One region of the Superficieibacter sp. HKU1 genome, then DNA from elsewhere that is predicted to be linked to it. Evidence: predicted binding sites of a transcription regulator. Region 1 holds the regulator's gene; each other region holds the start of a gene.
The links. The regulator CRP, encoded in region 1, controls carbon source genes, mostly activating them, when cyclic AMP is high. The targets are predictions, from matches to a motif close to ATGTGANNNNNNTCACAT.

Region 1 (2,205 bases):
TTTTGCACCTCTTCCGGCTGGTGCAGGCTGACGGAGATATGCTCCTGTAAATCCAGCGCCATCTGGAACATCCAGCGCAGCCGCCGGTAGTTATGATGCTTTTTCTCCGACAACATATAGAGCTGCTGATAGCACTGGGTAATGAGATCCACCGTTTTTTGCTGACGCGCCAGCAATGGCGGCAGCGCTTTTTCCGGATCGGCGTGCTGGGTCAGCATGCTGTATTTAGTCTCGCAGTAGTCCGCCAGCTGTCGGTAAAGCAGGCTTAGCGATTCGCGCAGCGGCTGTTCGCGCCACAGCCAGAACCAGAACCAGTTAAACAGGCCATACCAGACCGTACCGGTCGCATACAGGAGCATTGGCTCCCACACCGGCACTGAACCCGCCAGGCTCAGGGTGAAGATAGCGGCAATTAACGAAGCGGGAAGCAGGCGTGCATGAAGAGGGCTGATCTCCGCCGTAACGCCGAGTATCAGCGCCAGCGCGGTCAGGACCAGCGGCAGCGGCGCACCCTGCGCCAGCAGAAGCTGAACGGCAAGGCTACTGCCAGCAAACAGCGAACCGCCAATAATCAGACGTTTAAAAAAACGCTTATGCGGTGTATCAAGACCGGCAATATTGCAGCAGGCGGGAACCAGGGAAAATAGCAGACCGTACTGGAGGTGGCCGATAATCAGACCTGTAGCCACGGGCAAACACAACACCAGCGTTTGACGTAGTGCGTAGTTCACTTCCGGGTGATAGATAAGCCTGCGCCACATAGAATTTATCGGCGCATTGCAGTGAATGCGCCGGGGTCGAGCTTAGCGAGTGCCGTAGACGACGATAGTTTTACCGTGCGCGGAGATCAGGCTCTGGTCTTCCAGCATTTTGAGGATGCGGCCCACCGTTTCACGAGAGCAACCGACGATCTGGCCGATCTCCTGACGGGTGATTTTGATCTGCATACCATCCGGGTGGGTCATGGCGTCCGGCTGTTTCGCCAGGTTAAGCAGCGTCTGCGCAATACGACCGGTGACGTCGAGGAAAGCAAGGTTGCCCACTTTTTCGGACGTCACCTGTAAACGGCGTGCCATCTGTGCGGAAAGGCGCATCAGGATATCCGGATTCACCTGGATCAGCTGACGGAATTTTTTGTAGGAGATTTCCGCGACTTCACAGGCGGTTTTTGCACGCACCCAGGCGCTACGTTCCTGGCCCTCTTCGAATAGGCCCAGTTCACCGATAAAATCGCCCTGGTTGAGATAAGAAAGGATCATCTCTTTCCCTTCCTCGTCTTTAATCAGCACTGCCACGGAGCCTTTGACGATGTAATACAGCGTCTCCGCTTTTTCACCCTGGTGAATCAGCGTGCTCTTTGAAGGGTACTTATGTATGTGGCAATGAGACAAGAACCATTCGAGAGTCGGGTCTGTTTGCGGTTTGCCAAGCACCATGCGCGGTTATCCTCTGTTATAAGCTATCTCCGGCGGCTAAACGACGTTGCCTCCGGGGTTGCAATCGTTTTCTTCCCGCTGACGGGAAGTTGACTGTCGGTATGCTCCGCAGTCGTTAATCTGATGTCCTTTGCATCTATGTATGCGCAAAGTCAATGTATCACTGTAGCATCCCGTCTGTTTTAGCATAGCTTTTGCCGCCTGTCTCCTGGTGTCTCGCTTCAGCATGACGCAGGTCGCCTTCCGTTGCGAGAATTGTTATGTGCGCGTAATCTGTGAAGAAAATGGCGACACTGGAGTGGATATTATGCAAGCGCGAGTGAAATGGGTTGAAGGGTTAACGTTTCTGGGTGAGTCGGCTTCCGGGCACCAGATTTTGATGGACGGTAACTCCGGTGATAAAGCGCCCAGCCCGATGGAAATGGTGCTGATGGCCGCGGGAGGATGCAGCGCAATCGACGTGGTGTCGATCCTGCAAAAAGGGCGTCAGGCGGTGACAAACTGTGAGGTTAAACTGACGTCTGAACGCCGTGAAGAGGCCCCTCGTTTATTTACCCATATCAATTTGCACTTTATGGTTACGGGGCAGGATCTGAAAGAGAGCGCCGTCGCCCGCGCGGTCGATCTTTCTGCGGAGAAATATTGCTCTGTGGCGTTGATGCTGGGTAAAGCGGTGAATATTACCCATTCGTATGAGGTAGTCGCAGGGTAGGGTTAACGTCCACCGTGTTACCATGTTGCCCGCGTTTGCGGTGTATCGCAGGCAACC
Region 2 (2,205 bases), 2.3 Mb from region 1:
GCTCCCAACGCTTCCATCGCATAGACCAGGCTTATCATTGCGACCGAGGTGGCGAGAAAACCGGGCAAATCGAAAGGACGGCGCTGTTCATCGCGTATGTCAGGAATAATTCGCAGCGATAACAGGATCGCAACTAAGCCAATCGGCAGATTAATAAAGAAGATCCAGCGCCAGTCCGCATAGCTGGTAATAAAGCCGCCCAACGGAGGACCGATAATCGGTGCGACCAGCGCAGGCCAGGTGAGGGTGGCGATGGCGGTGATCAGCTGGTGTTTTGGCGTGGTGCGCAGCACCGCCAGCCGTCCCACGGGCACCATTAGCGCGCCGCCTGCGGCCTGAAAAATGCGCATCGCAACAAAACTCTCCACGCTGGTTGCCAGGCCGCACAGTACCGATGCAAGGTTGAAAATGGCCAGCGCCAGGGTAAAGACTTTCCGGGCACCGAACCGATCGGCAATCCAGCCGCTCGCCGGGATCAATACCGCCAGCGTGATGAGATATGCGCTGATGCCAATGTTAAGATCAACCGCCTCTACGCCAAAGGTTTTCCCCATATCGGGCAGGGCTGTGGCGATGACTGTACCGTCCAGAAACTCCATAAAAAAAGCGCCAGCAACCAGTAAAGCGGCGGGTGATAATCCGCGCTTTTCCTTGTCAGAGACTGATTCACTCATTATATGCCTGCCACCATAAAGAAAAAAATCCAGTAAAGGCGCGGATAAGCCGCAGATTTGACATAACTTTTGTTTAATACTTTACCAATACGTGTAAAATTTATGTGATTTTTATCACGTTGTGGTTGATTTTTGTGACGCAGGTCATATTATAGACGTGTAGACAGTAACACCTGCATAACAAAAATCGGAGTACAAAATGAAATTTCGCAAAATCCTGAAAAGCATGTTTGAAAACTACTGCAAAACCTTCAAAGACGTACCGCCAGGCGCTATGTTCTGATAAAAAAACCTGCCACGGCAGGTTTTTTTATGTCTGAATTTCCGCTCTGACATTTCAGCGCGCGTGCGATACTATTACGCCCCTTGAACAAGGAGCGCAATATGTCCGACAATCTGAGTGCCGATCAGGAACTGGTATCCGATATCGTAGCCTGCCAGCTGGTCATTAAACAAATTCTTGATGTTATTGAAATCATCGCCCCCGCTGAGGTTCGCGAAAAGATGTCAGCCCAGTTAAAAGCGATTGATTTCACGATGCATCCCGCCGCCGCCGATCCCGTCACGCTGCGTGGCATACAAAAAGCCATTGCGCTGATCGAAATGAAATTTACCCCGCAGGATGAAGCCCATTAAAAAGCCAGGCGCAAGCCTGGCTTTTTTCGTGGTGGCAGCATCAGAAAAAGGTTTGTACCAGCAGGTAACTTGCGGCACAGGCACAGCTGACGCCGATAAGTCCTGGCAGAATAAAGCTATGGTTAATGATGAATTTGCCGATGCGCGTCGTGCCCGAGCGGTCAAAGCCAATGCAGGCGAGGTCGCTTGGGTAGGTTGGCAGGACAAAATAGCCATAGGACGCCGGGAAGAAGGCGACCAGCATTTTGGGCTCCACGCCGAGCATCAATCCCATGGGGGCGACAGCCGTCAGCGCCGCAGCCTGACTGTTTACCAGTTTTGATACCAGAAACAGAACAATGGCGTAGGTCCACGGATGCGTTTTAACCACTCCTTCCAGCGCCATTTTTAATTCGCTCAAATGGGCCTGAAAGAAGGTATCGCTCATCCACGCGACGCCGAAGACCGAGAAAATCGCCACCATCCCGGCTTTAAATACCGCCCCGTTCGAAATCGTTGTTGCGTTAACTTTGCACACCATCAACATAATGGCCCCGGCGATCAGCATCATCATCTGGATCGTCAGGTTCATGGATAGCGGTGTCAGTTTTCCTTTCAACTCAAATGAAGGACGCAGTTCCGGGATGGCCCCAAGCAGTACCACCACCAGGATCCCGGCAAAGAAAATCCAGGTTGACCAGTAGGCCTGTTTTGGGAAGCGCTGATCCATCAGGGTATCGCTGCTGCCATAAATAAACTCGCGCTGTTTTGGATCCCTGAGCTTTTCCTGGAACTCCGCATCGTCTTCCAGGTTTTTACCACGGCGCAGACTCCACAAAGCGGCAATAGCGACGCCAAACAGCGAGGCCGGAACGGAGACGGCCAGAATTTCCAGGATCCCCCACGCCTGACCCAC
Region 3 (2,205 bases), 1.3 Mb from region 1:
ACGATTTTCTCAAGCTGCTTGTTGATGTAACCGGCATCGTGAGAGGTGATAGTGGAGGCAACAGAAGTGTCGAAATCAACAGGCGCGTGAGTGCGGTTTTCCTGTTTTACGCCTTCCATTACGCTGTCCCACAGCCTGGTGGTAGCTTCAGTTGCGCCAGCCAGGAAAGACTCGTCACCCTCGTAAGGGGTGTAGTTTTTCTGGATGAAGTCACGGACGTTTACTTCATTCTGCCAGTCACCTTTCGCAAAACCTTCCCAGGCTGTGGCTAACTTTTCATTAAGCTCGGACATTGTAATACCTACCTTCTTAAGTGGACTTTTTATTTACGCCTGGAACTATCATTAATGATGATTGTTACCACGCAGATAAATGACCCAGTATGTCAACCCAACTAACAAACCGCCGCCGATAATGTTCCCGATGGTGACAGGGATGAGGTTATCAGTGATAAAGTTCATAATAGTCAGGTGAGAAAAATTGTCCGGAGAGGAACCGACCGCGGTCCAGAATTCCGGGCTGGCGAAATGACGTATTACGATACCCATTGGGATCATAAACATATTCGCGATGCTGTGCTCAAAGCCGCTGGCAACGAACATAGCGACCGGCAAAATCATGATGAGCGTTTTATCCGTTAAGCTACGGCCTGAGTAGCTCATCCAGACGGCAAGACAGACCATCAGGTTTGCCAGAATGCCGAGGCAAACAGCCTCAATAAAGGTGTGATGCATTTTGTGGTCGGCGGTTTGCAGGACGTTAAGCCCCCAGCCACCGTTGGCGGTCATATACTCGCCAGAAAGCCACATTAAAAGCACAAACAGCAGTGCGCCGATCAGGTTGCCAAAATAAACGTTCAGCCAGTTGCGACCCAGTTGCCCCCAGGTAATACGACCGCTGGCTTTCGCCACGACAATCAGTACCGTTGAGGTAAACAGGTCAGCCCCGCAGATAACGCAAAGAATCAGGCCCAGTGAAAAGCAGATGCCGCCTACCAGTTTCGCCATACCAAACGGCATGGAAGCAGTACCTGTAGTGGCGGTGATGTAGAAAACAAAAGCAATGGAGATGAACATGCCTGCGGTAATCGCCAGGAAAAACGTGGTCATCGGTTGTTTCGTTGCTTTGTAGACACCCGCTTCTTCAGCCACTTTGGCCATTGCTGCAGGAAGTATTAGATCAAAAGGGTTGTCAGCTTTCACACTAACTCTCTCTTTATTAAGTCGGCGACGAGATACTAACAAAGCATTATAGAAGAGAAATTGATATAGATCATATCTCGCCTGGCTTATAGGCCTTCATAGTGTATGGTTTTACAGCTATTTAGGGATAAAGTATTGATTATAGAACTAAAAATAAATTTTAAAAATTATAAATTGTGTTGAATTTTTTTATGGCCTCATCAGTCGGCGGTTAATTAAAATGGAGTATTTACAATATAAAGTAACATTAAAGAAAAGATAAAAGTAATAACATTTACTCATATTTAACTTTAACATTACATTTCACGGCCGATACTCTAAATATAAAAAACGGAGCGGTAAAATCGCTCCGTAATATAACGCAGACTCAGAGATAAGCCTATGGTTTGCGCGGTTATTTAGCCCTGACGTGACCAGAAAGCTACTTTAGCGCGCTGAAGTTTCTCGTAAGCTTTTAACAGCGACTGATGAGCCGGGAAGGCAGCCAGATCGCTATCAACCGCTTGCAGCCCGTAGAATGCAGATTCACCGCTTAATGCCGCGCTGGCGGCTTCAACCGCGTCGGCACCGTACATTCGTACAAAAGCGTTCAGGTACTGCAACGGCTCGCGTTCGTCTTCCTGGGTCAGCAGCAGTAAGGTTTGCAGGCAACGGTAGTAGTTGGCTCGCCCGGTGCTGAAAACAGAGGCGTTAAATTCCATAGTCCATTCGGTCCAGATTAGCGCCTGCTCGGTGTCACCACCCGCCAGCGCCAGCATTGCTTTCAGTTCGCCAATACGCAGCGTATACCAGCCGTTATTGCTGCCCGTTGCCAGACCCAACAATTCGCGTACGCGGGTAAAATCGTCATGACCTTCTTCATCAAGCTGGGCGATCAGGTTCAGATAGTCTTCTTTGTCCCAGTTGCTGCCCGGCAGCGCCAGAATAGTATCGCGCAGATGGCTACCCATACTGTTGTTCGCCATCCATAAATCTTCTACCGGATAGATATCGGACATACCCG
Region 4 (2,205 bases), 330 kb from region 1:
CTGCGCGCTGATACGATAACCCAGTTGATTGGCCTCATCGTCCTTACCGTAACGCGCAGTCGATCCCGCTTTTTCATACAGAATATTGACGGCCTCCGCCAGCGCGTACATGCCAAACATGGGGACAAACCGCTGTGGATCGATTAACCCTTCCTTCACCAGGAAGCTGTTATCAAAGAAATGTGACTGCTGATAAAGAAATTCACATCGCGCATCAATAATCGCCCGCTGCTGTTCACAGTAGTGGGGAAGGGCACGCGAAAAGAAGTCCTCTGCTGACTGGCTGCGCTCTGCGACCGCTTTCAGGTTCATCCTGACCAGCGTACTGCCGCCCCCGGCTAACGGCAGTGAGTTGTAACAGCTCACCACGCCATAGTGGCCTTTTGTGAAAATTTTATCATTTATCGGCCCGTTAGCGATGTGTGGTTTACTGCATTCGCAGATATTTTTCGCCACCGACAGCAGCAGATCGCCCGGCGTGACGTCGGGATCGTAGATAAACGTCAGATTGGGGGAAACCTGCTTCAACTCCGCATCGGCGCGCAGAATGGCGCGGGTGACAGGCGTATCCGCCGGGCCGATATTGGCGTGCATAAACGCATCGGGCAGCGTCCTGTCGAGATAGCGCCAGAAACGTTTAATTCGAATATCGATCTCTTCTTGTGTTAGAATTTTAACATAGGGTTGCAGCAACGCATCAAGCTGACCCAGATAGACCGGCATTGAGGTCACGGAAGGGACGTGATGATACAGAATGGTCAACAATGAAAGCGCGTCATCAAGATCCTGCGCGCCTTCAAGTTCCAGCCACGCCGAGCCTTGCTCAAGAAACCTGGCGTAATCCGGCAGAATATAACGTGGCTTGAACGGCGCATGGCCTTCAAACATATCGCAAATCACGCCGTCATCCAGCGCCGCTTGCGCTGCAATCGTCAGCGCCGGAGGAGGTAAAGCATTTTCTGCCTCCAGCGCGAGAAAGTGGCGCTTTTGTTCAGGGCTGAGCACTGGACTGGTCACAATCTGCTGGCAACGTTGTTGCAGCGTGTTATCGCATGGGATGGGCATTGTCGCGTCCTTATTATGCCGTAATGATGCTCTATTCTAAGAAAAGGGAGAGAAGGCGCTTTTGATCCTGATGCCTTCATTTGCAGAAACACGATTGTCGTAAGTGATGTAGATCTCATTACAGCAATGCAAATTTGTACGAAGTTTTCATTAACTGTGATGTATGTCGATATGTAATCGCGAGTGGATGTTAGAATACTAACAGACTCGCAAGGTGAAATTTTATACGGCGACGCCGTGGAGAATCAAATGAGCGATTTAAAAGCAAGCAGCCTGCGCGCACTGAAACTGATGGACCTGACCACCCTGAATGACGACGACACCAATGAAAAAGTGATCGCGCTGTGTCATCAGGCGAAAACCCCGGTAGGCAATACCGCCGCCGTTTGTATTTACCCGCGTTTTATCCCCATTGCGCGTAAGACGTTGAAAGAGCAGGGCACGCCGGATATCCGCATCGCCACCGTCACCAACTTCCCGCACGGCAACGACGACATCGATATCGCGCTGGCCGAAACCCGCGCGGCGATTGCTTACGGTGCTGATGAAGTTGACGTGGTGTTCCCGTACCGCGCGCTGATCGCCGGTAACGAACAGGTTGGTTTTGACCTGGTGAAAGCCTGTAAAGACGCCTGTGCGGCGGCCAGTGTGCTGCTGAAAGTGATCATCGAAACCGGTGAACTGAAAGAAGAAGCGCTCATTCGTAAAGCCTCGGAAATCGCCATTAAAGCAGGTGCGGATTTCATTAAAACCTCGACCGGTAAAGTGCCGGTGAATGCGACGCCGGAAAGCGCGCGCATCATGCTGGAAACGATCCGCGATATGGATGTGGCAAAAACCGTGGGTTTTAAACCGGCAGGCGGCGTACGTAGCGCGGAAGACGCGCAGCAGTTCCTGGCGATTGCAGACGAACTGTTTGGCGCTGACTGGGCGGACTCCCGCCATTACCGCTTCGGCGCATCCAGCCTGCTGGCCAGTCTGCTGAAAGCGCTGGGTCACGGCGACGGTAAGAGCGCCAGCAGCTATTAATCGTTGCCTCTCCTTTTGTCGGCCGGATGCGCCTTATCCGGCCTGCCGCTATCCTTCCACTCTTTTCCTCTGGAGGTCCCTTGTTTCTCGCACAAGAAATTATTCGTAAAA

Region 2: azuC (stress response protein AzuC) is a predicted target of CRP. The motif match lies at 777-794, and genes of this name have one in related genera.
Region 3: focA (formate transporter FocA) is a predicted target of CRP. The motif match lies at 1,261-1,278, and genes of this name have one in related genera.
Region 4: deoC (deoxyribose-phosphate aldolase) is a predicted target of CRP. The motif match lies at 1,167-1,184, and genes of this name have one in related genera.

The regions. Positions count from the first base shown of each region.
Region 1 is NZ_CP119754.1:475,055-477,259, forward strand. It holds gene P0H77_RS02215 (YccS/YhfK family putative transporter) at 1-761, opposite strand, end outside; gene crp (cAMP-activated global transcriptional regulator CRP) at 804-1,436, opposite strand; gene P0H77_RS02225 (OsmC family protein) at 1,744-2,148, shown strand.
Region 2 is NZ_CP119754.1:2,733,549-2,735,753, reverse strand. It holds gene P0H77_RS13170 (MFS transporter) at 1-674, opposite strand, end outside; gene azuC (stress response protein AzuC) at 874-957, shown strand; gene P0H77_RS13160 (DUF2766 family protein) at 1,059-1,310, shown strand; gene P0H77_RS13155 (anaerobic C4-dicarboxylate transporter) at 1,351-2,205, opposite strand, start outside.
Region 3 is NZ_CP119754.1:1,800,368-1,802,572, forward strand. It holds gene pflB (formate C-acetyltransferase) at 1-293, opposite strand, end outside; gene focA (formate transporter FocA) at 345-1,202, opposite strand; gene ycaO (30S ribosomal protein S12 methylthiotransferase accessory factor YcaO) at 1,601-2,205, opposite strand, start outside.
Region 4 is NZ_CP119754.1:810,034-812,238, forward strand. It holds gene P0H77_RS03975 (YjjI family glycine radical enzyme) at 1-1,065, opposite strand, end outside; gene deoC (deoxyribose-phosphate aldolase) at 1,315-2,094, shown strand; gene deoA (thymidine phosphorylase) at 2,175-2,205, shown strand, end outside.